3 regions of the Streptomyces sp. NBC_00440 genome follow, and region 1 is predicted to be linked to each of the others. Evidence: riboswitches for the same ligand, from Rfam matches in the RefSeq annotation. Region 1 holds a riboswitch; each other region holds the start of a gene.
The links. A riboswitch is a leader RNA that binds a small molecule or an ion and turns the genes downstream of it on or off. The one in region 1 is predicted to bind glycine.

Region 1 (9,716 bases):
GATTGGCCCCGTCGACGTACACCTGTCCGCCGTGCTCGTGCACCAGCTCGCACAGCCGGGTGATGCTCTCCTCGTAGACACCGTGCGTCGAGGGGTACGTCACCATGATCGCGGCCAGGGCTTCGGCGTGCTCGGCGCACTTCGCCTTGAGGTCGTCGAGGTCGACCGTGCCGTCGGGCCGTGATGCCACCACGACCACACGCATCCCGGCCATGACGGCGGACGCCGCGTTGGTGCCGTGGGCGCTTGCCGGTATCAGGCACACGTCGCGTCCGGCCTGGCCGTTGCTGCCGTGGTAGCCGCGGATCGCCAGCAGGCCCGCGAGTTCGCCCTGTGATCCGGCGTTCGGCTGGACGGAGACCTTGGCGTAGCCGGTGACCTCGGCCAGCCATGTCTCCAGCTGCCCGATGAGGGTCAGGTACCCGGCCGCGTCGGTGACCGGCGCGAACGGGTGCAGGTCCGCGAAGCCGGGCCAACTGACCGGTTCCATCTCTGTGGTCGCGTTGAGCTTCATCGTGCAGGACCCGAGCGGGATCATGCCGCGGTCCAGCGCGAAGTCACGGCCCGAGAGCTTGCGCAGGTAGCGAAGCATCGCGGTTTCGGAGCGGTGCTGGTGGAAGACGGGATGGGTGAGGAAGGGGGAGGTACGGCGCAGTCCCGGCGGAATCGTCACCGGAGCGTCGGCCGCCGGCTCGTCCTGGTCGCCCCCGGACCGGCCGAACGCGTCGAGTACGAGGCGGACATGGTCCTCGGTCGTGACCTCGGAGCAGGAGACGCCGACGTGGTCGCCGTCCACCAGCCGCAGCCGCAGGCCCTTGCCGTGCGCAGCCGCGACGACCTCTTCGGCGCGGCCGTCGACCCGTACCAGCAGGGTGTCGAAGATCGCGCGGTGCACCACCGTGATCCCGGCCGTCCGCAGCCCGGCGGCAATGAGCGTGGCGTGCCGGTGCGTTCGCCGGGCGATCTCGGCCAGGCCTTCGGGGCCGTGGTGGACGGCGTACATCGATGCGACCACGGCCAGCAGCACCTGCGCGGTACAGATGTTGGACGTCGCCTTGTCGCGCCGGATGTGCTGCTCTCGGGTCTGCAGGGCGAGCCGGTACGCCGGCCGGCCCGCGCTGTCCACGGACACGCCCACGAGCCGGCCGGGCACATGACGTTCCAGCCCTGCGCGGACGGCGATGTAGCCGGCGTGCGGCCCGCCGTAGAACAGCGGGACACCGAACCGCTGGGACGAGCCCACGGCGATGTCGGCGCCGAACTCACCCGGTGGCACGAGCAGGGTGAGCGCCAGCAGGTCGGCGGTCACGGTGACCAGCGCCCCGCGGGCCCGTGCCGCAGCGGTCACCTCGCGCAGGTCGCGGACGGCGCCCGAGCAGCCCGGGTAGGACAGCACCACTCCGAAGAAGTCCCCATCGGGCAGCGGCTCGTCGACATCGATCCCGACGACCTCGATGCCGACCGCGGCGGCGCGCGTGCGCAGGACGTCGAGGGTCTGCGGCAGGGTGTCGCGGTCGACCAGGACGCGGGGGCGGACTCCGCGTACGGCGCGGCGCATGACGGTGACGGCTTCGGCGACGGCGGTGCCTTCGTCGAGCAGCGACGCGTTGGCGGTCGGCAGCCCGGTGAGGTCGCCGACCATGGTCTGGAAGTTGATCAGCGCTTCGAGCCGCCCCTGGCTGATCTCCGGCTGGTACGGCGTGTAGGCGGTGTACCACGCCGGGTCCTCCAGCACGTTGCGCCGGATCACCGCGGGCGTGGTGGTCGCGTGGTAGCCGAGGCCGATCATCGGGACGGCCGCGGTATTCCTGCTCGCCATCTCCTGCAGTTCGGCGCGTGCCTCCGCCTCGGTGGCGGCGGCGGGCAGGTTCAGTTCGGAGGTGTTCCGGATGCCGCCCGGAACGGCCGCGTCCATGAGGCCGGCCAGTGTCGGGTAACCGACTTCGGCCAGCATCTTGGCCTGGTCGGTTTCGCTGACACCGATGTGACGGGTGGCGAACTCTCCGGACGCGGAGGCACCGGGTGAGGTCATGGCGGGAGGCTCCCTCATGAGGGCACCGCGGAAGCGGCGCCGTGGATGGGTGACCTCCCCGCTCTGTCATCGGTACCTGAGAGCTTCACCGCCGGGTCGGGCGGTTTGCACCGTGGGCGCAGGACACGCGGTCCTGACTTTCCAGAGTTGCCTCACCGAAGCGGTAGTTGGGCCTGAGAGATTCTGGGGAAGGTTGCTCCTTCGGCGCCTCGCCAAGGATGGGCGAGGGCTCTCCCGCTTCGGTTCGAACGGCACGATGTGGAGTTGTCGGGCCTGACCGAAAGGTCAGGTGAAGTGAGGTGCGGTGAGGTGCGGTTTGCGGATGCGAGCACGGGGCCGGCGACGGGATCCTTCGTCACTTCTCATGTGCCGAACGGTCCTGAGAGCTTCGCCGCGATTCCGCGGCCCGCACCCTGGGCGAGACGCCTGAGCGTCTGCTCTTCCGGAGTCCGCCGGAGAGTTGCCGGCGGATGGCCGGATCTTGCGAGGAACATACGAGCTCGCCACGCGGCCGTCAAGTGCCCCCCGTTCCGGGATCATCGGTCGTCCCCGGCCCTGTCATCACTCCCCCGAGCGCGATGTGCGTTCCTGCCGGTGCCTTCCGGTTCAGCGGCGCCCGGCAGCATCGAACGCGCTTGCAGGGCAAGCCACAGCTCGGCGATGTCCCGGGTGCGGTCGAGGTTGAGCCCGGTGATGTCTTCGACCTTGCGGATCCGGTAGAGCACTGTCTGCCGGTGCACATGCAAGGCATTCGCCGTCTTCTGCCAGGAGCGCTGATGGTCGAAGAAGCTCTCCAGGGTGGGCAGGAGTTCGCCCCGGTGCTTGGACTCATGCTCCAGGAGCCGCCCGAGCACACGGTCGACGAGTGCCATCGCGTCGTCGATGCCGGAAACACCGAGGAACGGCGTGGCCTCCCCGTAGCGGAAGGTAGGCGTCTTGTTGTGCTCGGCCGACTGGCTCGCCCAGCGTGCCTCCCGTGCCGCCTCGGGGATGCGGTCCATGGTCTTGACCGGGCTGCTCACCCCCACCGACGCGGAGGGACCGACGTGGGAATGGACGATGCGCAGCACCCTCTCCTTGTCGTGCGCCAGCAGGTAGAGCACCCCGGAGCGGTGCACGACCAGATGCGGAACCCCGTTGCGCCACAGAGCGACGTGCACTTCACGCAGCCGGGCGCTGTCGTCGGATGAGACGGCGTACAGGACCGCGGACGCCGGATCGATCCCGGCTTCGAGGAGTTGGCTGCGACCGCCCCTGGGCTCGGCGCTGCCGTCGATGAGCCGGGCCAGGAACTCGGCACCTTGCCGCCGGCGGTGCTCCAGGTCCACCAGGGCCTGGGACATCTCCAGGGCGATCACGGTCGCGGCGTGCTGCATGAGGATGGCGTCGAGCACGCTCTGCCCGTCGGAGACCAGGACGAGCACGGCACCGGGCTGGGTGGGAATGTCCGCCAGCCGCATCTCCCGGCCGTCGCCCAGATACGTGACGAACGCCCCGGCGCTGACCTGCCGGGAACCGAGGTGGGCCTGCGACAGGGCCTGGCGAAGCCTCTCGTCGAGTCCGGGGCTGTCGGGAAACCACGGTTCGGCGGACTCGCGGTGGCACACATGCAGCGCACAGCCCAACTGCTGCGACAACGCGGTGGCCAGCTGGGACGGCTTACGTTTTTCGGTGACCGCGCGTTGCAGTGCGTAATATATTCGCTCGGTCCGGATCAGCCGGTCCGACTGTTCCAGCAGGTTGGCGGCTGCCACCGCGCGGGAAATCGCGATGAACGGCATCGGATAGTCCACCAGAAGCACCGGGAGCGAGAGTGACTCGCTGACCTCGGTGAACCGCGCGGTGAGCGGTGGGCAGTACATCTTCTCGCCGATGGCGAGAGCGCTGGCGCCCGCTCCCATCAGCCGCCTCAGGAGTTCCTCCTGCTCACCGGCCGTCTTCGGAAACGACATGCCGTTGGTCATCAGCAGCTCCCCGCCCGTCAGCCACTGCCACGGCTCAGGCAGGTCGGAGGTGTGCGTCCAGCTGACCTCCCGTTGCAGCCCGTCCCGGCCGGACAGGAGACGGAGCCGCAGGTGCGGCATCTCCAGCAGTTCTGCAACGGTGATCGTCATGCCAGGACGGTAGTTCACCCGGCGATCGTTATCACCTATTTGTACAGAAGTGGCAGGCGCAGCCAGTCCACAGGACTGTGCGTCTGCACAAATCCGATGTCATCGCTTTGACGGATTGAGCAGAGCTCATGAGCGCGGTGGCGCGCACCATCGTGGGCAAGGCCTCACCTGCCGGGTGGGGTCAGCACCTGCAGAAAGGTTTCGTCCATGTCTCTGGCTCTGCACACCACGAATGGGACTCATCTGGTCCGTCCCTCACCGGACGCTCCGGCGCCGGTTCCCCCGGAGCTGCTTGCACCCATGAAGCACTTCATCAACGGTGTCTCCACCTCGGGGGCGAGCGTCGATGCCATCCCGGTGTACAACCCCGCCACCGGTTGCCGGATCAGCCAAGTCCTCCGGGGCACCGCGGAGGACGTCGACGCGGCCGTGCAAGCGGCCCAGGCCGCCTTCCTCACCTGGCGGGCTCTGACCCCCAAGGACCGGGCAGGTCTCCTGCTCAAGGCCGCGTCGGTGATGGAGGCGCACCGGGAGGAGCTCGCTGCCCTTGAGTCGGTGAACACCGGCAAGCCGCTGTGGCTCGCGCGCGAGGACGTCGACGGGTCGATCGACACCATGCAGTTCATGGCGGGCGCCGTCCGTGCGCAGCTCAGCCTCAGCGCCGGTGAGTACGCCGAGGGCCGGACGTCGATGATCGTCCGCGAGCCGGTGGGGGTGGTCGCCGCCATCACGCCATGGAACTACCCGTTGCTGACCGGGCTCTGGAAGATCGCGCCGATCCTGGCGGCCGGCAACACCTGTGTGCTCAAGCCGTCCGAGGCCACGCCCCTGACCTCGCTCCGTCTCGCCGGACTCCTCGCCGACGTACTGCCGCCGGGAGTGCTCAACGTCGTCACGGGCGAAGGGGCTGTCGTGGGTGAGGCGCTGGCCAGGCACCCCCAGGTCGCGATGATCTCGGTCACCGGCTCGGTGCGCAGCGGCCAGGCCGTCGCACGGGCGGCTTCCGACTCGGTGAAGCGGGTGCACCTGGAGCTCGGCGGCAAGGCCGCGGTCGTGGTCTTCCCCGATGCCGACATCGCGGCTGTTGCCGAGACCCTGCGCTTCGCCGGTTTCGGCAACAGCGGCCAGGACTGTGGCGCCGCCTGTCGCGTTCTGGTCCATGAGTCGGTGGCGGCCGACTTCGTCGACGCGCTCGTCGAACGGGCCGGGACGCTCGTGGTGGGTGACCCCGCCGCCGGCGACCAGGTGGAGATGGGCCCCGTCGTGTCCGAGGCGCACCACCGGACCGTTGCCGGCTTCGTGGAGCGCGCGGTCGCGGAAGGCGCGCGTGCGGCGATCGGCGGCCACGCCCCCGAGGGGCCCGGATGGTTCTTTCCTCCGACGGTTCTCGTGGACGTGCCGGCCGGCGCCGAGTGCACGAAGGAGGAGATCTTCGGTCCCGTCGTCACCGTCGAGACGTTCACCGATGAGCAGGCCGCGGTCACGGCGGCCAATGCGACGCCGTACGGCCTGTCGGCATCGGTGTGGACGGAGAACGCGCGACGCGCCGCCGACCTGCCGCGGCAGCTCGACTTCGGCACGGTGTGGGTCAACGACCATCTGACGTTCGCGACCGAGATGCCCTGGGGCGGCTTCAAGGCGTCGGGCTACGGCCGGGACCTGTCGGCCTACGCACTCGACGACTACTCCCGCACCAAGCACGTGATGGTGAACCGGTCACGCCCGGAAGCCCCGGCGGCCGATGGACGCGAAGGGGCCGACGCACGATGAGCGGCATCCGCACCGGCCTCAAGCGCGGAATCGTCTGGCAGAACTGGGGAGAGAACCAGGTCTTCAGCCCGGCCCAGTACGCCGAGCCGTCGAACGAGGCCGAGTTGCTGGCTGTCGTACGCCGGGCGATCGCCGAGGGGCTAAGCGTCCGGGTCGCCGGCACCGGGCACTCAAGTACACCGCTGGTGCAGACCGGCGGCCTGCTGCTGAGCCTCAAGCATCTCTCCGGCGTGACCGGCACGGATGTGACCCGGCGGCGGGCCCGGGCCCTGGCCGGTACCCCGATCAGTGCCTTCGGCGATGCGCTCTGGGAGGCCGGACTGGCACTGTCCAACCAGGGGGACATCGACAAGCAGACCATCGCCGGTGCGATCGCCACCGGCACCCACGGCTCGGGATCCGGTCTCGCGAGTTTCTCGGCAGCGGTCCGCTATGTCCGGCTCATCGACGGGAACGGCGATGTGGTGGAGATCGGTGAGGACGACCTCGACGTGCTCCGCGCCGCACAGGTGTCGCTGGGCTCGCTGGGCGTCGTCATCGAGGTGGAGCTCGAAGTGTCGCCCAAGTACCACCTGCGCGAGACGATCACCTACCCGCACGTCGACGAGCTGATCAGCGGCTGGGACGTCAACCCCGACGCCCACCGGCACTTCTCGTTCCTCTGGTGCCCGACAGATGGAGGAGCCGAGCTCTTCGAGCTGCCCACGCCGGCCGGCCGGCCCATGGCGGACCGCGCGTACACCAAGGTGTACGACCTCGCGGAGATCCGTGAGCCGGAGGGCATCGACACCACCGAGGGCCACCGTGCCGACCGGTCCTACCGGATCTACCCCGACGGCTTCGGGCGCATCTTCAACGAGCTGGAGTACTTCGTACCTCGTGAGCAGGGGCTCGACGCCTTCCGCGAGATCCGCGAACTCATCCACCGGAAGTACCCGAACGAGACCTACCCCGTCGAGGTGCGCTGGGTGGCCGCCGACGACGCCTACCTCTCGCAGCAGTACAAGCGGGACAACACGGTGATCACCATCACCGTCACGGCCGGCACCGACTACTGGGGTTACCTCTCCGACGTCGATGCCGTCCTGCAGCCGTACAACGCCCGTCCCCACTGGGGAAAGCTGCATTTCACGACCCGGGCTCGTATGGAGCAGATGTTTCCCGAGCTCGACAGATTCATCGGTATCCGCAAGCAGTTCGACCCCAGGGGTCTCTTTCTCAACGATCACCTGCGCCCGCTGCTCGGGTGATCCGCACCGCGCGCACACCGGGATCCCTGGTCGTGGCTCACGTCAACGGCCGCTCCCCACACCGGTTTTCGGCAGCTGCGCCGGCAGGTCATGGACCTTGCTTCGGAAGGACAGAGCAATGAGCGGGACATCTGAACCTCGCAGTGGGACATCTGAACCTCACCACGACTCGGCGAAGACCATTGAGTCGGCAACCATCCAGCCGATCCCTGACAGCGAGCGCCACGGCACGAACCGCGACCTGTTCACGATCTGGTTCGGATCGAACATCATGGTGCTGTCCATCGTCACCGGTGGACTGTCGACCACGCTCTTCGGTCAGCCGCTCTGGACCGCGGTGCTGGGTGTCGTCGTCGGGAACCTGATCGGCGCGGTCTTCATGGCGCTGCACTCCGCACAGGGCCCGACCCTCGGCATCCCGCAAATGGTGCAGACCCGAGGCCAGTTCGGCTCCTACGGGTCCGTGCTGATCATCCTGGTCGTCATCGTGATGTACATCGGCTGGTTCGTGGCGAACCTGGTGTTCGGCGGGCAGTCTCTGGCGACCATCACGCCGATCAGTACCAAGGGCGGCATCACCATCATCGCGGTCGCGAGCCTGATCGCGACCATCTACGGCTACCGGCTCATCCACGCCTACACCCGGATCATGACCTACCTTTCGGGAGCGATGCTGGCACTCGCTTTTGTGTGGGTCCTGTTCGTGCACCCGCTGCCGCACGACTTCTTCGGTACCGGCGGCGCCACGCTCGCAGGGTTCATGGGCACGGTGTCGGCAGCCGCCGTGTGGCAGATCGCGTACGCGCCGTACGTCTCGGACTACTCGCGCTACATGCCGGCCGGCACCGGCGCGAAGCCGGCCTTCTGGATGAGTTACTGGGGCAGCACCATCGGCTCCATCCTGCCGATGCTGCTCGGTGCCTCCGTCGGTCTTGCGCTGCCCGGTGCGGATGTGATCGCGGGTCTCACGAAGCTCACCGGCGTCTTCGCCGTCCCGATCGTCGTCGTCTTCACCGTGGGGATCGCGGCGACCAACGCCATGAATCTCTACTGCAGCACCCTGTCGACGATCACCGTCGCGCAGACCTTCGCTCCCCGCTGGTCCGCCCGGGCTCGCGAGCGCGCCGTCGTGGCCGCGGTGCTCTGCGGGATCGCGCTGGCCATCGCCCTCCTCGGCGAGAAGGGCTTCCTGGCGAGCTACAACAACTTCATCGTCCTGCTGCTCAGCGCCCTGGTCCCATGGACCGCGGTGAACCTCGTCGACTACTACCTGGTGCGCCACGGCGACTACGTGGTCGAGGACTTCTTCAAGGCCGACGGCGGCCGCTACGGCCGGATCAACTGGCCGGCGGTCCTGTGTTACCTCGTCGGCGCCGCGGTGCAGGTGCCGTTCCTCGTCACGACCATCTACACGGGTCCCCTCGGCGCGAAGCTCGGCGGTGTCGACATCTCGTGGTGCGTCGGCCTGGTCGTCGCGTCACCCGTCTACTACCTCGTGATGAAGCGGTACCAGGCCAGGAAATCGGCGGTGGAGGACCCTCCCGCCTTCGACACGGACGTGGAACTGGCGGCGCTCGACTAGGGCCTGTCCGGCCGATCCTCATGGGCCTGCAGCAGCCCACCCACCCCCCAGCACGACAGGAGAAGACAGCATGACCGACTTCACCCCCATGGGCGCGCTCGACGCCACCCAGGTGCCCCGGTTCGCGGGTCGTGGAACCTTCGCCCGCGTCCCGGAGATCAGGGACGTCTCCGACTACGACATCGCGCTGTTGGGCGTCCCGTTCGACGGCGGTACGTCGTACCGCCCCGGTGCCCGCTTCGGTCCGATGGGGATCCGTCAGGCGTCACGGCACCTTCGGCCGCGGTTCCACGTCGACCTCGATGTCGCCCCGCTGGAGCAGGTCCAGGTCGTCGATGCGGGTGACGTGCCGTGCACCCCGTACGACACCACCTCCGCGCTCCGCTCGATCGAGGGCTTCGCCCGTGACGTCGCCGGGAACAGGAACCGGCGCATCGTGGCGCTCGGCGGGGACCACACGGTGGCTCTGCCGCTGCTCCGGGCGGCCCACCAGCAGCACGGACCGATCGCCCTGGTCCACTTCGACGCGCACCTCGACACCTGGGACACCTATTTCGACGCTCCCACGACGCACGGCACCGTGTTCCGTCGCGCCGCCGAGGAGGGCCTGCTCGCCCAGGACAAGTCGATCCACCTCGGCATCCGCGGGCCCATCTACGACCGGCTCGACCTCGTCGAGGACGCCAAGCTCGGGTTCCGGGTGATCCGCGCCGGTGATCTCGACGTGCTCGGCATCGACGGAGCGGCGGACGCGGTGCGCCGGCGGGTGGGCGATGCCCCGGTCTACGTGTCGGTCGACATCGACGTGCTCGACCCCGCGTTCGCGCCGGGCACGGGCACACCGGAGATGGGCGGCTTCACCGGCCGCGAACTGCTGCACCTCCTGCGCCGGTTGCAGGGACTGAACATGATCGGAGGCGACGTGGTCGAGACCGCGCCGGCCTACGACCATGCCGAGATCACGTGCC
Region 2 (9,716 bases), 2.2 Mb from region 1:
TGGGCTCGATCATCAGCGTCCCGGCCACCGGGAACGACATCGTCGGCGCGTGGAAGCCGTAGTCGATGAGGCGCTTGGCGATGTCGTCGACGCTCACACCCGTCGCCTTCGACAGCGGCCGCAGATCGACGATGCACTCGTGCGCGACCAGCCCCTTGGGGCCCGTGTACAGCACCGGGTAGTGCGGTTCGAGGCGCTTGGCGATGTAGTTGGCGGCCAGCACGGCCACCTGCGTCGCCCGCTTGAGCCCCTCGCCACCCATGAGACGTACGTACGCCCAGGAGATCGGCAGGATGCCGGCCGAGCCCCACGGGGCGGCCGAGACCGGACCGACACCCGTCGCGGGGCCGGCGGCCGGCTGGAGCGGGTGGTTGGGAAGGTACGGCGCCAGGTGGGCCCGTACGCCGACGGGGCCGACACCGGGGCCGCCGCCGCCGTGCGGGATGCAGAAGGTCTTGTGCAGGTTGAGGTGCGAGACGTCCGAGCCGAACTTGCCGGGCTTGGCGAGGCCGACCAGTGCGTTCAGGTTGGCGCCGTCGACGTACACCTGGCCGCCCGCGTCGTGCACGGCGGCGCAGATGTCGGTGATGTGCTCCTCGAAGACCCCGTGGGTCGACGGGTAGGTGACCATCAGCACGGACAGCTCGTCGCGGTACTGCTCGATCTTGGCGTTCAGGTCCTCGACGTCGACGTCGCCGTCCTCGCGGGTCTTCACGACGACGACCTTCATACCGGCCATCACGGCGCTGGCGGCGTTGGTGCCGTGCGCCGACGACGGGATGAGGCACACGGTGCGCGCGGTGTCGCCGTTGGCCCGGTGGTAGGCGCGCACGGCCAGCAGACCGGCCAGCTCGCCCTGCGAGCCCGCGTTGGGCTGGAGGGAGACCTTGTCGTATCCGGTGACCTCGGCCAGCCGCTCCTCCAGCTCGCGGATGAGCGTCAGATATCCCTGCGCCTGCTCGACCGGGGCGAAGGGGTGGATCGCACCGAACTCGGGCCAGGTGACCGGCTCCATCTCGGTGGTGGCGTTGAGCTTCATGGTGCAGGAGCCGAGCGGGATCATGCCGCGGTCCAGCGCGTAGTCGCGGTCGGCGAGCTTGCGCAGGTAGCGCAGCATCGCCGTCTCGGAACGGTGCTGGTGGAAGACCGGGTGGGTGAGGACGGTGTCCTGGCGCAGCAGCCCCGCGGGCAGCGCGTCGGCGGTCCGCCCGTCGAGCGCCTCGATGTCGCCATCGGCGCCGAAGGCTGCCCAGACGGCGGCCAGCTGGGTGCGCGTGGTGGTCTCGTCGCAGGCGACGGAGACCAGGTCGGCGTCGACCTGGTGCAGGTTGACCCCGCCCTCGCGGGCGGCGGCGACGACCTCGGCGGCCTTGCCCGCGGTCCGTACGGTGAGGGTGTCGAAGTACTCGCCGTGCACGACGTCGACGCCCGCGGCGCGCAGCCCCTCGGCGAGGATCGCCGCGTACCGGTGGGTGCGCCGGGCGATGTCACGCAGGCCGTCCGGGCCGTGGTAGACCGCGTACATCCCGGCCATCACGGCGAGGAGCACCTGCGCGGTGCAGATGTTGCTGGTGGCCTTCTCGCGGCGGATGTGCTGCTCACGGGTCTGCAGGGCCAGCCGGTACGCCTTGTTTCCGTCGGCGTCGACGGAGACTCCGACGAGCCGCCCCGGCAGGCTGCGCGCGAACTTCTCACGTACGGCCATGAACCCGGCGTGCGGACCGCCGAAGCCCATCGGGACACCGAACCGCTGGGTCGTACCGACCGCGATGTCCGCCCCCAGCTCGCCGGGCGAGGTGAGCAGCGTCAGCGCCAGCAGATCGGCGGCGACGGTGACGACGGCGCCGAGCTCGTGCGCCTGCTCGATGACGGGCGCGATGTCCCGGACCCGGCCGGAGGCGCCGGGGTACTGGAGCAGTACGCCGAAGACGCCGCGCTCGGCCACCTCGGCCGGGATGCCGTCGCTGAGGTCGGCGACGACAACCTCGACACCGGCAGGCTCGGCGCGCGTCTCGATCACCGCGACGGTCTGCGGGAGGGCGTCGGAGTCGACCAGGAAGACACCGTTCTTGACCTTGCCGACGCGGCGCGCGAGGGACATCGCCTCGGCTGCCGCGGTGCCCTCGTCCAGCAGCGATGCGCCCGAGGTGGGCAGGCCCGTCAGATCGGCGACAACGGTCTGGAAGTTCAGCAGCGCCTCCAGGCGCCCCTGGGAGATCTCCGGCTGGTAGGGCGTGTACGCCGTGTACCAGGCGGGGTTCTCCATGACGTTGCGCAGGATGACCGGCGGTGTGAACGTGCCGTAGTAGCCGAGCCCGATCATCGGGGCGAGGACCTGGTTGCGGTCGGCGAGGAGACGCAGCTCGGCGAGGACCTCGGCCTCGGTGCGCGCGTCCGGGAGGTTCAGCGCCTCGGCGCTCTTGATCACCTCGGGGACGGCGGCCGCGGTGAGCTCCGAGAGCGATCCGTAACCGACATGGGCGAGCATCTTGGCCTGGGCCCCCGCGTCGGGCCCGATGTGGCGCTGTTCGAAGGGGATGCCACGCTCCAGCTGGGAGAGCGGAATGCGGTGAGCAGTCATGGCGGAGGCCTCCTGGTCGTAACGACCTGCGAGGGGTACCACGGCACGGGTACCCGGACGGCCTCCCCCTCTGTCATCTCAACCTGAGAGTTTCACCGGCCCGTCGCTCGACGTGCCCGCTTTCACCGTCGGTGAGGTAGGGATCCGGACGTGCCCGCCCGACGCCCGCCCTGCTTTCCAGAGTGACCTCGTCCGCGCGGTACGTGTGCCTGAGAGATTCCGGGGAGGATTTGCTCCTTCGGCGCCCCCGGACATCGCATCCGAAGGGCTCTCCCGCGCGGGGTCAGCAGCCATGGGCCAGCCTACCAGCGAGCCACTTCGCACGGTGTTCGAGTGGCCGATGCCCCGGATCTGGACTTCCCTGAGGGGGAGACCTTCGCAGGGGGCGGGAGACATCGTGATCCGTTGCGATCAGTTGGAGGGACCGTGCAGACCGACATAGATCCGCGCAGCCTGATAGGCCGCAAGGCGTTCGACCGCAATGGCCTCAAGATCGGCACGGTTGACGAGGTCTACCTCGACGACGCCACCGGAGTGCCCGAGTGGGCCGCGGTACGCACCGGGCTGTTCAGCCGGGACGCGTTCGTCCCGCTGAAGCCGAGCGAACTGGTCAGCGAAGCCCTCCGGGTGCCCTTCGACCGCACGCTGATCAAGGAAGCACCGGGCTTCGGTGTCGGCCGCCATCTCTCACCCGAGCAGGAACTCCAGCTCTACCACCACTACGGGCTCGGTATCTCGGCCCCCACGCCGCCGCCCCCCGACCGGGACTTCGGCCGGCTCGCGGGCGAAGAAGAACGCGCCTGACCACCCGGCTCCCCCTCGCCAGGCACTGCTTCCCCGGACTTTCCGGGCCTCTCACCGGTGTCCGCTTCCTCCCCCACGACTGTCCCGTCCGGTCCGCCCGGTCCGCCGGATCCATCCGCACCGCACGGGCCATCGGATCCCGTCGGGGCAGTCGGGGCAGCCCGGACCAACGGCAGCGGATCCGACGGCCTCAGCGCGGGGTCGTCGACCCGGAAGGTCCGCACCCGGCCGGGCACGGTCGCGTACGGATCCTCGAACCGCACCGTCACCCGGCCCACGCCGCTGCCCTGCACCCACCCCGCGCCGTACTCGTCGTGGCGCACATCGTGCCCGGCGAGCCAGCGGTGACCGGTGCCGGGCGGCGGCTCGTCCGCGGATGGCTCCGGCGGCGCCGCGGGACCGGGCGCCGCCTCTTCCGCCGCCGCGTGCTCCAGCTCGGCCGCCCGCTCCGTGGCCGCCTGCGCGAAAAGGTCCTCCTGGGTGAAGTCCGCGAGGCCGGTGACCCCCACCCCGAGCAGCCTCACGCCGCCCGTGGTGTCCACGGCCTCCAGCAGCCGACCTGCGGCCTCGCGGACGACCTCCGGGTCGTCCGTGGGCCCCCGGAGCGTCTCGGAGCGGGTCAGCGTCGAGAAGTCGTACCGCCGGACCTTCAGCACCACCGTCCGCCCGGACCGCCCGGCGTCCCGCAGCCGCTCCACGCACCGTCCGGCCAGCCGCACCACCTCCGCCCGCACCCGCACCCGGTCGTGCAGGTCGACGTCGAAGGTGTCCTCCACCGAGACCGACTTGGCGTCCCGCTCGGACACCACGGGCCGGTCGTCGTGACCGAGCGCCATCCGGTAGAGCGAGGCGCCGTGCGCCTTGCCCAGCAGCCGGACGAGCTCGTCCTCACCGGCCTCGGCCAGATGGGACACGGTGGTCATCCCGGCCCTGCGCAGATGCTCACCGGTCGCCGGCCCCACGCCCGGCAGGATCCGTACGGAGAGGGGCGCGAGCAGCTCGCGCTCGGTGCCCGGTTCTATCAGGACCAGGCCGTCCGGCTTGGCACGCTCCGAGCCGATCTTCGCCAGCATCTTGGAGCCGGCGAGACCCACCGACCCGCTGAGCCCCGTGACCGCCAGGATGTCCCTGCGCAGCTGCTCACCGGCGCGCCTCGCCGATCGCCTGCCGTCTGCGACTCCGCCCGCCTCCAGGTCCACGAAGGCCTCGTCCAGGCTCAGTGGCTCGACCAGCGGCGAGAGCCGCCCGAGCAGCTCCATGACCTGGCCGCTCACCTCGCGGTAGAGCGCGAAGCGCGGCACCAGATAGGCGGCGTTCGGACAGAGCCGGCGGGCCTGGGCCATCGGCATCGCCGAATGCACCCCGAACACCCGGGCCTCGTACGAGGCCGTCGACACGACTCCGCGCGGCCCGAGCCCGCCGACCACCACCGGCTTCCCGCGCAGGCTCGGCTTCGCCGCCTGTTCCGCGGCGGCGAAGAAGGCATCCATGTCCAGATGCAGGATGGTGGGCGCGGCTCTCACACCACCGATGCTGCCTCACGGCACTGACAATCGGGTCCCCGCAGCGCGGAGGCCCGTCAGACGGCGCGGTTGCGGCGCCTGGCCAGCTCGTCGGCCGGGTTGTGGCCGATGAGGGTCTCACCGGTGTCGACCCGCTCGCCGTGCAGCTGTGAGAGGGCGCTCTCCACATCCCGCCACACGACCCCGACGGCGATCCCGAAGATCCCCTGGCCGCCCTGCAGCAGACCGACCACCTCGTCGGGCGAGGTGCACTCGTACACCGTCGCGCCGTCGCTCATCAGCGTCATACGGTCGAGGTCGCCGGCCCCGCGGTCTCTGAGGTGGTGGACCGCCGTCCGGATGTTCTGGAGGGCCACACCGGTGTCCAGGAACCGCTTCACGATCTTGAGGACGACCACGTCGCGGAAGCTGTAGAGACGCTGGGTGCCGGACCCCTGGGCGGGCCGCACACTCGGCTCGACCAGTCCCGTACGCGCCCAGTAGTCGAGCTGCCGGTAGGTGATCCCGGCCGCCGCGCAGGCGGTCGGTCCCCGGTAGCCGACGGTGTCGGTCGTCGTTTCGGCCGCTGAGCCGTGAAGCGGATACGGCACTCCGTCCCCCGGACCCAGTCCGGGGAAATCCCCTGCCATATCTTCGCCGGTGCTTCTCACGCCGACCTCCGTCCTTGAACTGCCCACTCGACGGTAGGCAGTCACTTGAGGTGCGTCAACGATCGCCACACTCGGCACGCCGAGTGATAATCACCCTAAGAGTGGTTTCGCGTGCCCCTCTTCGGGGAAAGGCTTGCCGGATGCGCTGACGACCCGAGCGGAGCGTCACTGGCTGTTGGTCCCGAAGTCCTCCGGAGAAATCTGGTCGAGGAACTCGCGGAACTTCTCCACCTCGTCCTCCTGCTCGTCAGGAATGGCGATTCCCGCATCGTCGAGCACCCCGTCGCTGCCGTAGATCGGCGTCCCGGTGCGCAGGGCGAGCGCTATGGCGTCGGAGGGCCTCGCACTCACCTCGACCCCGCTCGCGAAGACCAGCTCCGCGAAGAAGACCCCGTCGCGCAGGTCGGTGATGCGCACTTCCGTGAGCTCCTGGCCGACCGCTTCGAGGACATCCTTGAAGAGGTCATGGGTCAGCGGCCTTGCTGGAGCCATGCCCTGCTGAGCGAAGGCGATCGCAGTCGCCTCACCAGGGCCGATCCAGATAGGGAGATACCGGTCGCCTCCCACTTCACGCAGGAGCACGATCGGCTGGTTGGAGGGCATTTCCACCCGGACACCCACAACGTCGAGCTCGTTCACACAGCAACCCTAGGACGTGCCCGGCAGGTTTGGGTAGTCGGGCACCCCCATGATCAGTGCAACCGGACCCTGAGAGAGGTCTGCACGAGCGCCGCGTGAAGCCGCACGGTCAGTGCTGCCAGGTCCTTCGTGGTGGTCTCCGCATCCGCTCTGGTCTGCGGATTGCGGTTCAGCCGAAGGGGGGCGACGACCTGCTCGATCAGCCCGGACTCACGGTCGGCGGCCGCTTTCATGGCGCGCAGATGCCGCGGTTCCAGACCGAATCGGCCCAGATCCGCGACAAGCCCGGCCACATTCACGGCCTCCGCGTCGTATCCGCCCTCCGGGAGCGGCGACAGCAGACCGTACGACTCCCACTCGGCGAGGTCGTCCGCGCTGATCCCGGCGGCGGCGAGGAGCTCGTCCCGGCCCACCCGGGACGCCGTGGGTTCACCCGCGCCGCCGCCCGGAGCTCCGTCCTCGGGCTCGCGGACGGCACCGGGCGCGGGGAGCTGGATCTGCTCGCCCCGGCCCAGTGCGTCGAGATGGTCCCGGATGACCTTCAGCGGCAGATAGTGGTCACGCTGCATCCGCAGGACCTGAGCCAGCCGCTCGACGTCCGCGGTACCGAACTTCCGGTACCCGGACGAGGTGCGCTGCGGCTCGACCAGCCCCTCGGCCTCCAGAAAACGGATCTTGGAGATCGTGACTTCGGGAAATTCCTCCCGAAGCAGATTCAGGACCGTGCCGATACTGACCAGCCGGTCGTCCCCGGTGGCGGTGCCGTCGCCGGCACCGCCCGTCGATGATTGCAGCATGGGCCTTCCCTGACGGGTCACACGCCCCGCTGGCTCGCGTAGAAGACCAGCCGGTACTTCCCGATCTGCACCTCGTCACCGTTGGAGAGCACGACGGCGTCGATGCGCTCACGGTTGACGTACGTGCCGTTCAGGCTGCCGACGTCCGAGACGGTGAATCCGCCGTCGGCGCCCCTGCGGAACTCCACATGCCGCCTCGACACCGTGACGTCGTCGAGGAAGATGTCACTCTGCGGATGCCGGCCGGCCGTGGTCAGATCGCCGTCCAGCAGGAAGCGACTGCCCGAGTTCGGACCGCGGCGGACCACGAGCAGCGCCGAGCCGAGGGGCAGGGCGTCGACGGCCGCCTGGGCCTCCGGAGAGAGCGACGGCGAAGCGGTCTGACCTGTCACCTCCGCCTCGTACGCCTCCAGCCCGGAGATGGAGATCGTCGAAGTGGTCTCCGAGGGCCGCTCGGGCACCCCGGCGCGCAACGGCGCTCCGCAGTTGGAGCAGAACCGACTGTCCTCGGCATTGTGGTGGCCGCACCTCGTGCAAACCGGCATGGACGCATCCTCCTGCCGCGACTGCCCTGCGTGGGCGTTGGTTGCGTACGGATCGGAGGGCAACCCTCGACTCGTACTTGAGGTTGATGCTTCACCAAAACCTATGCGGCCCTGACCCGCAGGGTCAACAGACGACGCACCCTGATCACCCGAAATGTCGCGACCGGACCGACCCACCTCGTCCCGGAACAGCGGGCGGTCGCCACCCTGGTCCTCGCCCTCCATGTGGCGTGGGGCGCGGTGCCGTGCGCTGTCCTCACGTGCACTCTTGCCGAACAACTTCCCAAACAACTTCACGGGCGATTCCCCTTGACCGAAACAGACCCGCCCGTGGGGCAGGACGAACTCTCGATGAACACACCTGCCGAACCGGACATCCTTACAACGTCCGTACCCCCCAGACAGTTTCCACCACGCACCCCGCTATCGGTGCGCCGACCCCCCGCAACCTCATGGCCTTGTCCCGCGGCTCTCACGCGCCCCCGCCTCACTGCCCGGAAGACCGAGCGTAGTCAGGCCGCTTCGCTGGTCGCAAGGCGTCCACAACGATCTTCTGTTCAGGCGTCACAGTGGCTGTGGCCTGCTCCTTCTCCAGAGTCTGCACCACTCCGCCCGGAATATTCAGCGCGGGCTCCAAGTCGGCCGGTTTCCCGATGACCTTGAAGGTGTACGGCGCACTGATCTTCTCCTTGTCCACCTGGATCCCGCCGCCCGCGTCGGAGAAGTAGGTGTCCCCCACGACCCGGACACCGTTGACCTGGATCGCCTCGGCACCGGCCGCCCGCAATTCCTGGACCGTGTCGAGAAGCATGTCCGCCTCGACCGTCTTGTGCGGGTCGTTGACGAGCAGGGTGATGCCGGGGCCCTGGGCGGCCACCGTGCCGGCCAGGATGCCGAGCTGACGTGCTTTCTCGTCCGTCTGCTTGCGGGCCTCCTCGGCCTGGTCCGAGCTGCTCTCCAACTGGCTGCGCTGGCTCTGCAGACGCTGCTTCTCGTCGTCCAGGCGCTGGGTGCGGTTGTCGAGCTCGTCGAGGATCCGCACCAGGTCCTCCTGGCGTGCGCCGCGCAGCGGGCTGTTGTCGCTGTTGGAGCGGACCTGGATGGCAAGTCCCAGACCCAGTACGAACAGCAGCAGGGCGACGACGAGTTGCGCCCTGGTGACCCGGGGTGGCCAGAGGGCGGCGATCAGCCGCTGCCGTCCGGCCTGCCTCGGCTGCGCCGCGGGCGTCGCCCCCGTGGCGTCTCCCTGCGGTGTCTGTGCGGGCTTCTCCGCGGGCAGCGCGCCGGGGAAGCGCCCGGACCTGCCGCCGGGATCGCGCGGTGGCTCCTGCGGGCTCCGCGGGTCACCCGGATCCCGCGGGTCGGGCGGATTCTCGTCGTTGCTCATCGGCTCGTCACCCATCGGCCTCACGCCCGGAACACATGCCGGCGAATGGCCGCGGCGTTCGAGAAGATACGGATGCCGAAGACGACGACCACGCCGGTGGACAACTGCGCGCCGACGCCCAGCTTGTCGCCGAGGAAGACGATCAGCGCGGCCACCACGACGTTGGACAGGAAGGACACGACGAAGACCTTGTCCACGAAGATTCCGTCGAGCATGGCCCGCAGACCGCCGAAGACCGCGTCGAGGGCGGCCACGACGGCAATGGGGAGGTACGGCTCGACCATCGCCGGCACTTCGGGCCGGACCAACAGTCCGACCACGACTCCCACGACGAGGCCCAGTACGGCGATCACGATGTGCCCTTCCCTGTGTCGGCCGCGCCTTGGTCGGTGCCGGCGGCCTTCGGCTTTGCTGTACGTACGATCAGGCTCGCGGCCGCAGGAAGGCGCACGTCGGCCTGGTCGGAACTGCTGGTGCGGATGCCATAGCTGTCCTTCAGGACCTTCAGGTACTGTCCGCCGACGCTGTCATCGAATTCGCTGAGCAACTGCTTCCCGTCCCCCACCGCCAGCACCGTGTACGGCGGTACCAGCGGCCTGTTGTCGACCAGTATGGCGTCACCCGCGGCGCGGATCGCCGACAGAGCGGTCAGGCGCTGGCCGTTGATGGCGATCGCCTCGGCGCCCGACTGCCACAGCGCGTTGACGAACTGCTGCATGTCCCGGTCCCGTACCCGCCCCGTGTCGGAGAACCCGGGGCTCTCGCGCGGCCCCCCGCCGTCGCTCTGGGA
Region 3 (9,716 bases), 2.7 Mb from region 1:
TCCCGGCCCGGGTGAGCCGGGCGTAGAGCGCCGAGTACAGGAAGGCGAGGGTGCACCAGGGGAGGATCAGGTTCCAGGCCCACTCCGCCGGATTGTCCGTGAAGGACACGAACCGCAGATCGCCCCAGATCGTCCAGTGGAAGCTGAACAGGGCGAGCGAGACGAGACCGGTGAAGAACATCGGCAGCGAGACGCCGGCCAGTGCCACGCCCATCGCCAGCCGGTCGACGAGCGAGCCCCGCTTGAGTGCGGAGAGCACGCCGGTCGCGACACCGGTGATGACCCAGATGACCGCCGCACCGACCGCGAGCGACAGCGTCACCGGAATACGCTGCTCGATCTCGGGCCAGACGGCCGAGTGGGTCTTGAAGGAGTAGCCGAAGCACGGCGCGTGGCACACCGCGGGGTCGGGCCCGAAGTGGTAGTTCGCGCCGACAACGATGCCCTTGATGAAGTGCCAGTACTGCTCGTAGAGGGGCTGGTCGAGCCCCAGGTTCTTCTTGACCGCGGCGAGCGTCGCGGGGTCGGGGCTCTTGCCCACGAACTGGGCGGCCATGGAGTCGGTCGTCTGCCCGCCGAGGCGGGGGACGAGGAAGAAGATCGCGAAGGTGACTGCGCTGACCACCAGCAGCAGCAACACCGCGGCGAATACGCGTCGGATGATGTACGCAGCCACAGCCGTGCGGCGCCGGGTCGGACGGACGGGGTAGGCCCGTCCGTCCCGGCGCCTTCACCTGCCTTTCAGGGGGTGCTGTCGATGAACAGGTGTGTTACTTGGTCGAGGTCATCAGCGCGTAGTCGTACATGCCGAGGTACGCCTGGCTGACCGTTACGTTCGCCGCCGAGTCCGGGCGGTAGAGCAGGTTCTTGCGGTAGAACAGCGGCACCAGCGAGGCGTTCTCCATCACCATCTGGTCGACCGTGCCCCAGGTGGCGTTGCGCTTCGCGGTGTCCAGCGTCCCGATGCCCTTGACGATCTCCGCGTTGATCTTCGGGTCGTTGAGCTCCATCAGGTTGGTGCCACCGGAGGCCTTGATGGCCTTGCCGTCGACGATCTGGTCGATGTAGCCGAAGCCGGCCGGCCAGTCGGCGCCCCACGCCATCATCATCATTCCGGCGTCGTTCTTGTGGACCCAGTCCGGGACGCCCGCGAAGTCGGTGAAGTACTTGTCCGACGGGAACGTCTTGATGTCGGCGACGATGCCGATCTTCTTCAGGCTCTGCTGGAGCTGCGTGGCGCTGGTGACCTCGTCGGGACGGTCGGAGCGGGCGGTCAGCGTCGTCTTGAAGCCCTTGGGCTTACCGCACTTGGCCAGGTACTGCTTGGCCTTGGCAACGTTGCCCTTGTTGCCGGCAGTCGGGTACAGGTCGAACTTCTTGTAGCCCGAGACACCCGGCGGGATGACGGTCGTCGCCGGGTCACCCCGGACCTCGCCGCCGATCGCGTCGACCATGTCGGCCTTGTCCGCGACGTACTGCACGGCCTTGCGGCAGTCGGCGTTGTCGAACGGCTTCACGTGCACGTTCAGCGCGAGGTACTGCAGCGCGCCGGCGTACGGGTCGTCCGTCTTCGCCTTCTCGGTGGCCTTGGTGATGACCTTCGGCTGGGTCTTGGACTGAAGACCGGTACCGGCGATGTCCGCCGTACTGGTGTCGTTGAGCAGGTGCTCGTCGACGGTCGTCGGCTGGACGTTGAAGTTCAGGACGATCTTGTTCGGCAGCGCCTTGCGGATCGGGTCCGTCTTCGGGTCCCACTGCGGGTTGCGGACCAGCGTCGCGCCCCGGCTCTCGCTGTACGAGGCGAACTTGTACGGGCCCGATGACACGATGTTCTGGACGTACGAAGCGCCCTTGTCGGCCTTCTGCGGCACCGGCGCCGTCTGCGAGAACGAGGCCAGGTAGTCCATGTCCGCGAACGGCTTGTCCAGGTGGAAGACGATCGTGGAGTCGTCCGGGGTCTCGATGGACTTGAGGCCGCCGGGCGACTTGTCCTTGTAGGGACCCTTGTACTTGTCGCCGCCCTTGAGGTACGTGCTGAAGTACGTGGGCCCGTTGGACAGCGCCTCACGGGCGAAGGTCCGCTCGACGGCGTACTTGACGTCCTTCGAGGTGATCACGGAGCCGTCCTGGAACTTCACGCCCTTGCGGATGTGGTACGTCCAGGTCTTGGCGTCCGGCGTGGCCTTGCCGAGGCTCGTCGCCAGGTCGGGCACGATCTTGAGCCCTTCCTTGCCCGGAGCCGGCTTGAAGGTCACCAGTGCACGCGCGTAGAGCCGGGAGAAGTTCTGCACCCAGCCGTAGTACGTGTTGCCGGGGTCCAGGGAGTCCGGGCCACTGGCGTGCTCGTAAGTGACCGTTCCCCCCTTCTTGTCGGTCTTGTTGACGATGCTGGTCAGAGCTGCGTCGGCCTTGGCGTGGCTGCCCCCGCTGCCACTGTCACTGCTCCCGCAAGCGGTGGCAGCGAGCCCCAGCGCTACCGTCGCGGCTATGGCCGCTGCCGTCTTTCTGCTCTTCATGCTGAGGAAAGCCCCCTCGGTTGTCCGGTGTGCGGCATGGCCGCGATTACTTGCCACGGGGGTCGAGTGCGTCGCGCAGCCCGTCCCCCAGCAGATTGAAGGCCAGCACGGTGATGAAGATCGCCAGGCCGGGAATGACCATGAACATCGGGTCGACCTGGTAGAGGTCGACCGCGGTGGACAACATGCCGCCCCAGGAGGCCTGCGGCGGCTGGATGCCCACGCCGAGGAAGCTCAGGGACGCCTCGAAGAGGATGTTGGTGGGGATCAGCAGCGTCGAGTAGACGAGGATCGGCGCGATCAGGTTCGGGAGCAGCTCGCGGAAGAGGATGAAGGGCCCGCGGGCCCCCAGCGAGCGGGCGGCCTCGACGAACTCCCGTTCACGCAGACTCAGCGTCTGCGCCCGGACAATACGGCCCATGTAGGGCCAGTTGAAGAAGCCGATCACGAAGATCAGTACGCAGATACGGAGCGTCAGCCCGCTCAGGCCGAACGCGTTGCCCTGCAACGAGGCGGAGATGGAGATCGCGAAGAGCAGCAGCGGGAACGCCAGGAAGGTGTCCATCAGGCGGCTGATGCCGCTGTCCACCCAGCCGCCGTAGAAGCCGGCCACCACGCCCATGACGACGCCGATGACGACCGAGAGGAGCGTCGACCCCGCCGCGACCACCAGGGAGACCCAGGAGCCCTCGATGATGCGCGCCAGGATGTCCCGGCCCGTCTGCGGCTCCACACCGAGCGGGTGACTCCAACTGATGCCGCCGAAGCTGCCCTTGGGCGCCAGCAGAGCCGGATCGACCAGGTTCTGGTGGAAGTCGTTGGGGTCGAGCCCGAACATCGCCTGGATCGGCTTGGACAGGACGGCGACCAGCACCAGCAGGATCACGACGACCCCGCCGGCCATGGCGACCTTGTCCCGCTTGAAACGCGTCCAGGCGATCCGGCCGAGTGAACGGCCCTCGATCTGGCTCTGCGTGGCCCCCGTGAGTACTGCCTCCGGCTGCGCTTCGGCAGTCGATCCGGTGGTCTCGATCGGTGCGGTCACAGTGCCTTTGACCCCTCCCGGCCGGCGGTGGCCGGCCCGTACCTGCCGCGGTGGCGGCTGCTGTGCATCAAGCGCATCGGGTGATGCCACTGTGCTGAAGTGACGGAATGTGTTCATGACTCGTCGCACAAGGGCACGACGATGCTCAATGCACGGAGTCTTCATCGCGGTTGCGATCACCCGCCAGACCTGAAGGTGAAAGTATGCGCAACCGTGATGCGCTTAATGAGCTTCCGTTATCCGGACGCCAGGACCGGCTGAGCGGAAATCTTCCTCACTAAAGCGCCAGTTCGGACATCACGCCCAACGGCCGCCATTGACGGCCCAATTGGTGCAGTCAGCCTACCGGCGGGTAGCCGTATCCCGCCGCGGGAGAGGGCGCCACATGGGCCTCACGGTCGTAAAAGGGGCGGGAGTTGGCCCGCAGCCACATCCCGACCGGGTCGTACGCATCGGACATCGCCACGGTCGAGACGGGCAGCCCCTCGGGCACCGCGGCGATCGACTGCTGCATCATCGCCCGCACCGAATCCACGGACTGCTGGCTTGTGTCGTACAGATCGAGCCCGATGGCCAGATACGGGGTGCCGAGCGCGGGCTGCACCCAGACGCGGCTCAACGAGCGGATCGCCGGGGTGTGGTGGGCGCTCTGCGTCAGCAGCGCGTAGAACTGCGGGATCTCGATGGCCGGCTCGGATAGCCGCAGTGGCCCGGCCGGCATCCGGTCCAGACCGGTGGCGATGCGCCGCAGATCGGTCCAGGGGATGCCGACACCGCCGCCGGGGGCATGGGGATTGAGCCAGATTCCCCAGTGGTCGGGGTAGAGGGAACGGGCGATGTCACGTCCTGTGACCACCTCGTGCGAACGGTTCCAGCCGGAGACCGCCAGCTCCTGTGCCGACGTCACACACGGGGCGTAACCGAGACCTTCGATCTCCATGTTCCCGTACTGGGCGTCCGGCGACCCGGCCTGGCCGTGCCAGAGCAGCATCCAGACCTGGCTGTCGGCGAGCGCCTGCAGCAGTGCCTCATAGGCGTCGTACCGCCCGGGGGTCACCTGGAGCAGCATCTGCTCGACCTGCCCGGCCGCCGTGCCCGACGCACTCACTCTGGGTCCCGCCCCTCTTCGATCCACCCGTTTTGGTCCACGCGTTGACGTTCCACCCGCCGGGACGCGGCTCGCACGGCCCGGCCCGCACGGAGCCGTTCCGTTCCGTGCGTCCGTTCCGTTCGATCCGTTCGGTGCGCGATTGGTTCCGTGCAATTTCGGCCAGTCGACGTGCCGGCCGTCCCGCGCGTCCCGCACATCCGACCAGCTTAGAGCGACCGGCCCTACAGCACCGGCCCCACGGCGTCGGCCCTGACGTAGAACGGCCTGACCTTGTCCAGCATCCAGTCGGCGACCGGATCCTGCGCCACGTCCAGCAGGACGAGATTGACCGGCCAGGGCACCTCGACCCGGTGCAGCGCCCGGCCGAGCGCGTCCATCGGGGCGTTGCGGCCCGCACCGTCCCAGGTCGCGAACTCGACCCCGACGAAGAGGACCGGGTCGCCGCCCTCGATGGAGGCGAGGGCCCGGCGCGCCGAAAGGACCACGCCCGACTCCTCGAACTCACCGGCGGCGGCGGAGAGGAAGTCGACCGGCTCCTCCTGCCAGTCCGGCTCGAAGAGCCGCACCCGGCCGCCGGTCGCCGGCCCGTCGAGAGAGGTCCGGCCGCTCCGGCACAGTTCGGCCACGGCGGCCGGCGGCAGCGGCATACCGATCGCACCGCCCGGATTCACCACGACGCCCAGCTGCGGCGGCAGCCCGCGGGCGAACTCGACCGCCGGGGCCACCGCGAAGGAGTAGTGCGAGCCGACGCACTGGAGGAACTGCGCCTCGGAGCTGAAGACGGGGACATAGGCCCCGCCCTCGATGTCCACGGTGGGCAGGTCGAGCGAACTGCTGTCCTGCCCTCCGCCGTTGGGCAGCGGGACCCAGAGGTTGCTGCGCCCCAGCACCTCGATCAGCCGGCCGCCCGCGGCGGGGTTCCCGACCGATGCGGTCAGGACCTCTTCGAGCTCATTTCCCGGCCATGCCATGTCCACCGAGGTATCCCCTTCTCACCTGTTCACCTGCCGACCGACCTTAGGGCCTGCCCTCCGGATCATCCCGCCCGATCCGAACGGAGGACCCTGACGGCCTCCCCCACGATAGAGAGTGGCGCCGTCACGCCGCCGCCCCGAACCCGATCCTGCGCAGTGCGGCCGCCGCGTCCCGGTCGAGCAGCACGACCGAACCGCACCCCGCGGGCAGCCGCGCCCGCTCGGCGTTCCGGACCAGCCCGGCGACCGCCCTGCGGTGCCGGGCGAAGGCGTAGGCGGAGACCTTCCGGCCACGCTCCGTCTGACCGGCCAGCGCCACCCCGGGCGCCACGTCGAGCAGCAGCAGGTGCAGGGCGCTCCGGCGCCGCCGTGCCGCCCTGACCAGCAGGGCGCGCACCCAGGAGTGCGTGCCGCAGTCGTGCACGACGACACCGGCACCCGAGCGCAGGACGCGCCACAGCCTGCCGTAGTGGGCGGCCCGGACCAGCGGGCGGTAGCTCCAGTACGGCAGCAGGCCGGGCATCCGGCGCTCCCAGCGGTCCCGGGTGTCCTGCGAGTCGATCCCGCGCGCCCCGGCGGCCCTGCGTAACAACGTGGACTTCCCGCTGCCCGGGAGGCCGGACAGGACCACCACGTCCCCGGCGGCGAACACCAGGCGGTCCGGGCTGCGGCCGGCCCGCCTGCGCAGGTCCCGCACCGCGGGCGGTCTGCGGCCGGCCGCCTCCCGTCCGGGCCGTACGAGCCGCCCGGGCGTCACCCGCGGCCCCCCGGATGTCACTTCGGGCGCCGCATCAGCACGCCGCCACTCCTGCCCCACCATGGTCACTCCCCCTGTGCCACCCCGTATGCCTGCGTATCCCCTGCATACCCCCGCTGAGGAAGTGTAAAGAAAGAGTAATGCGACACCGGTGGGGCGCCGCGCGCGCGGCATGCAATGATGTGCGCGCCAACTCCATACAGGCCGTTCGAATCCGCGCGGGAGAGTTCCCGGTCACCGGCCGGGGCGCCGAAGGAGCAAGTCCCTCCCTTGTAATCTCTCAGGCCCCGTACCGCGCGGACGAGGCAGATCTGAAAAGCGGGCCGCCCTGCGGTCCCACCCAAGGTGCAAGCCGTGCCTCTCAACAGGCGCCGGCGAACCTCTCAGGTTCCGATGACAGATGGGGAGGATTGTCCTCGTCTGTCATGCCCTGGGAGTACCGCATATGAGCCCCACGCCCCGCCTCACAGCACTCGACGCCCTGCACAGGTCGCTCGGCGCGACCATGACCGACTTCGCGGGCTGGGACATGCCGCTGCGCTACGGCAGTGAGCGCGACGAGCACATCGCCGTACGGACGCACGCCGGCCTCTTCGACCTCTCCCACATGGGCGAGATCACCGTCAGCGGCCCGCAGGCCGTGCGGCTGCTCGATCACGCGCTGGTCGGCAACATCAGCACCGTCGGCAACGGCCGCGCCCGCTACACCATGATCTGCCAGGAGGACGGCGGGATCCTGGACGACCTGATCGTGTACCGGCTCGGCGAGCAGGAGTACATGGTCGTCGCCAACGCGGGCAACGCCCAGGTGGTCCTGGACGCGCTCACCGCCCGCGCGGGCGGCTTCGACGCCGTCGTACGGGACGACCGTGACGCGTACGCCCTGCTGGCCGTACAGGGGCCGGAATCCTCCGGCATCCTGAAATCGCTGACGGACGCCGATCTGGACGGGCTGAAGTACTACGCGGGCCTGCCCGGCACCGTCGCCGGCGTCCAGGCGCTCATCGCCAGGACCGGCTACACGGGCGAGGACGGGTTCGAGCTGTTCGTCGCCCCGTCCGACGCCGAGAAGCTCTGGCAGGCGCTGACCGAGGCGGGCGCACCGGCCGGTCTGGTGCCCTGCGGCCTCTCCTGCCGCGACACCCTGCGCCTGGAGGCGGGCATGCCCCTCTACGGCCATGAGCTGACCACCGCGCTGACCCCCTTCGACGCCGGTCTCGGCCGGGTCGTCAAGTTCGAGAAGGAGGGCGACTTCGTCGGGCGCGCGTCCCTGGAGGCGGCCGCCGAGCGCGCGGCGGCGGCCCCGCCGCGCAAACTGGTCGGCCTGATCGCGGAGGGCCGCCGGGTCCCCCGCTCGGGCTACCAGGTCGTCGCGGACGGCCAGGTCGTCGGCGAGGTCACGTCGGGCGCCCCTTCGCCGACGCTGGGCAGGCCGATCGCCATGGCGTACGTCGACGCGGCCCACGCGGAGCCCGGCACGTCCGGTGTGGGCGTGGACATCCGCGGTACCCATGAGCCGTACGAGGTCGTGGCCCTCCCCTTCTACAAGCGCCAGAAGTGACCCACACCATCTCAGCCCGTAAGACCACCGTTCATCAGCACTCCCCCGCATCCAGGAGAATCAGGTCATGAGCAACCCCCAGCAGCTGCGTTACAGCAAGGAGCACGAGTGGCTGTCGGTCGCCGAGGACGGCGTCTCGACGGTCGGCATCACGGAGTTCGCGGCCAACGCGCTCGGTGACGTCGTCTACGCCCAGCTCCCTGAGGCCGGGTCCACGGTCGCCGCGGGCGAGACCTGCGGTGAGCTGGAGTCGACCAAGTCGGTCAGCGATCTGTACGCCCCGGTTTCCGGTGAGATCACCGAGGTCAACCAGGACGTCATCGACGACCCGTCGCTGGTGAACACCGCCCCGTACGAGGGCGGTTGGCTGTTCAAGGTGCGCGTCACCGGCGAGCCGGACGACCTGCTCTCCGCCGACGAGTACGCCGCTCTCTCCGCCGGCAACTAGGGAACTAGGGACTATCGATGTCACTTCTTGACTCCTCCCTCCACGAGCTCGACCCGGACGTCGCCGCCGCTGTCGACGCCGAGCTGGTCCGCCAGCAGTCCACCCTCGAAATGATCGCCTCCGAGAACTTCGCTCCGGTCGCGGTCATGGAGGCCCAGGGCTCGGTCCTCACCAACAAGTACGCCGAGGGCTACCCGGGCCGCCGCTACTACGGCGGCTGTGAACACGTCGATGTGATCGAGACGATCGCGATCGACCGCGTCAAGGCGCTCTTCGGCGCCGAGCACGCCAACGTCCAGCCGCACTCGGGCGCCCAGGCGAACGCCGCCGCGATGTTCGCGCTGCTCAAGCCCGGTGACACGATCATGGGTCTGAACCTCGCCCACGGCGGGCACCTGACCCACGGCATGAAGATCAACTTCTCCGGGAAGCTCTACAACGTGGTCGCGTACCACGTCGACGAGGAGACCGGCCAGGTCGACATGGCCGAGGTCGCGCGCCTGGCCAAGGAGTCCCAGCCGAAGCTGATCGTGGCCGGCTGGTCCGCCTACCCGCGCCAGCTGGACTTCGCCGCGTTCCGCAAGATCGCGGACGAGGTCGGCGCGTACCTGATGGTCGACATGGCGCACTTCGCGGGCCTGGTGGCCGCAGGCCTCCACCCGTCGCCCGTGCCGCACGCGCACGTCGTCACCACGACCACGCACAAGACGCTGGGCGGCCCGCGCGGTGGTGTCATCCTCTCCACCGCTGAGCTCGCCAAGAAGATCAACTCCGCGGTCTTCCCCGGTCAGCAGGGCGGCCCGCTGGAGCACGTGATCGCGGCCAAGGCGGTCTCCTTCAAGGTCGCGGCGACGGACGACTTCAAGGAGCGCCAGCAGCGCACCCTGGACGGCTCCCGCATCCTGGCCGAGCGTCTGGTGCAGGCCGATGTCACCGAGCACGGTGTCTCCGTCCTGTCCGGCGGCACCGATGTGCACCTGGTCCTGGTGGACCTGCGCAACTCGGAGCTGGACGGCCAGCAGGCCGAGGACCGTCTCCACGAGATCGGTATCACGGTCAACCGCAACGCCGTCCCGAACGACCCGCGCCCCCCGATGGTCACGTCGGGGCTCCGGATCGGCACGCCGGCTCTGGCCACCCGCGGTTTCCAGGCCGAGGACTTCTCCGAGGTCGCGGACATCATCGCGGGCGCGCTGAAGCCGGCCTACGACCGGGAGGCGCTGGCCGCACGGGTCACCGCGCTGGCCGAGAAGTTCCCGCTGTACCCCGGACTGAAGTAGGACCGCTCGGTCCGGATCAGTACC

Region 2: it holds a riboswitch for glycine, as region 1 does, so the genes downstream of both, gcvP (aminomethyl-transferring glycine dehydrogenase) here and gcvP (aminomethyl-transferring glycine dehydrogenase) in region 1, are expected to answer to the same signal.
Region 3: it holds a riboswitch for glycine, as region 1 does, so the genes downstream of both, gcvT (glycine cleavage system aminomethyltransferase GcvT) here and gcvP (aminomethyl-transferring glycine dehydrogenase) in region 1, are expected to answer to the same signal.

What each region holds. Positions count from the first base shown of each region.
Region 1 is NZ_CP107921.1:3,179,818-3,189,533, forward strand. Features, by position in the region: gene gcvP (aminomethyl-transferring glycine dehydrogenase) at 1-2,032, opposite strand, end outside; glycine riboswitch at 2,184-2,279, opposite strand; gene OHB13_RS14185 (PucR family transcriptional regulator) at 2,569-4,146, opposite strand; gene OHB13_RS14190 (aldehyde dehydrogenase family protein) at 4,447-5,916, shown strand; gene OHB13_RS14195 (D-arabinono-1,4-lactone oxidase) at 5,913-7,166, shown strand; gene OHB13_RS14200 (purine-cytosine permease family protein) at 7,285-8,748, shown strand; gene speB (agmatinase) at 8,819-9,716, shown strand, end outside.
Region 2 is NZ_CP107921.1:958,900-968,615, forward strand. Features, by position in the region: gene gcvP (aminomethyl-transferring glycine dehydrogenase) at 1-2,581, opposite strand, end outside; glycine riboswitch at 2,769-2,867, opposite strand; gene OHB13_RS04305 (PRC-barrel domain-containing protein) at 3,008-3,385, shown strand; gene OHB13_RS04310 (DNA polymerase IV) at 3,301-4,908, opposite strand; gene OHB13_RS04315 (MerR family transcriptional regulator) at 4,965-5,537, opposite strand; gene OHB13_RS04320 (bifunctional nuclease family protein) at 5,724-6,197, opposite strand; gene ftsR (transcriptional regulator FtsR) at 6,251-6,994, opposite strand; gene OHB13_RS04330 (FHA domain-containing protein) at 7,012-7,944, opposite strand; gene OHB13_RS04335 (DUF881 domain-containing protein) at 8,027-8,926, opposite strand; gene OHB13_RS04340 (small basic family protein) at 8,947-9,279, opposite strand; gene OHB13_RS04345 (DUF881 domain-containing protein) at 9,276-9,716, opposite strand, start outside.
Region 3 is NZ_CP107921.1:5,916,485-5,926,200, reverse strand. Features, by position in the region: gene OHB13_RS26680 (ABC transporter permease) at 1-676, opposite strand, end outside; gene OHB13_RS26675 (ABC transporter substrate-binding protein) at 771-2,516, opposite strand; gene OHB13_RS26670 (ABC transporter permease) at 2,563-3,561, opposite strand; gene OHB13_RS26665 (enhanced serine sensitivity protein SseB C-terminal domain-containing protein) at 3,899-4,669, opposite strand; gene OHB13_RS26660 (enhanced serine sensitivity protein SseB) at 4,894-5,643, opposite strand; gene OHB13_RS26655 (ABC transporter ATP-binding protein) at 5,771-6,466, opposite strand; glycine riboswitch at 6,613-6,708, shown strand; gene gcvT (glycine cleavage system aminomethyltransferase GcvT) at 6,849-7,964, shown strand; gene gcvH (glycine cleavage system protein GcvH) at 8,032-8,412, shown strand; gene glyA (serine hydroxymethyltransferase) at 8,430-9,692, shown strand.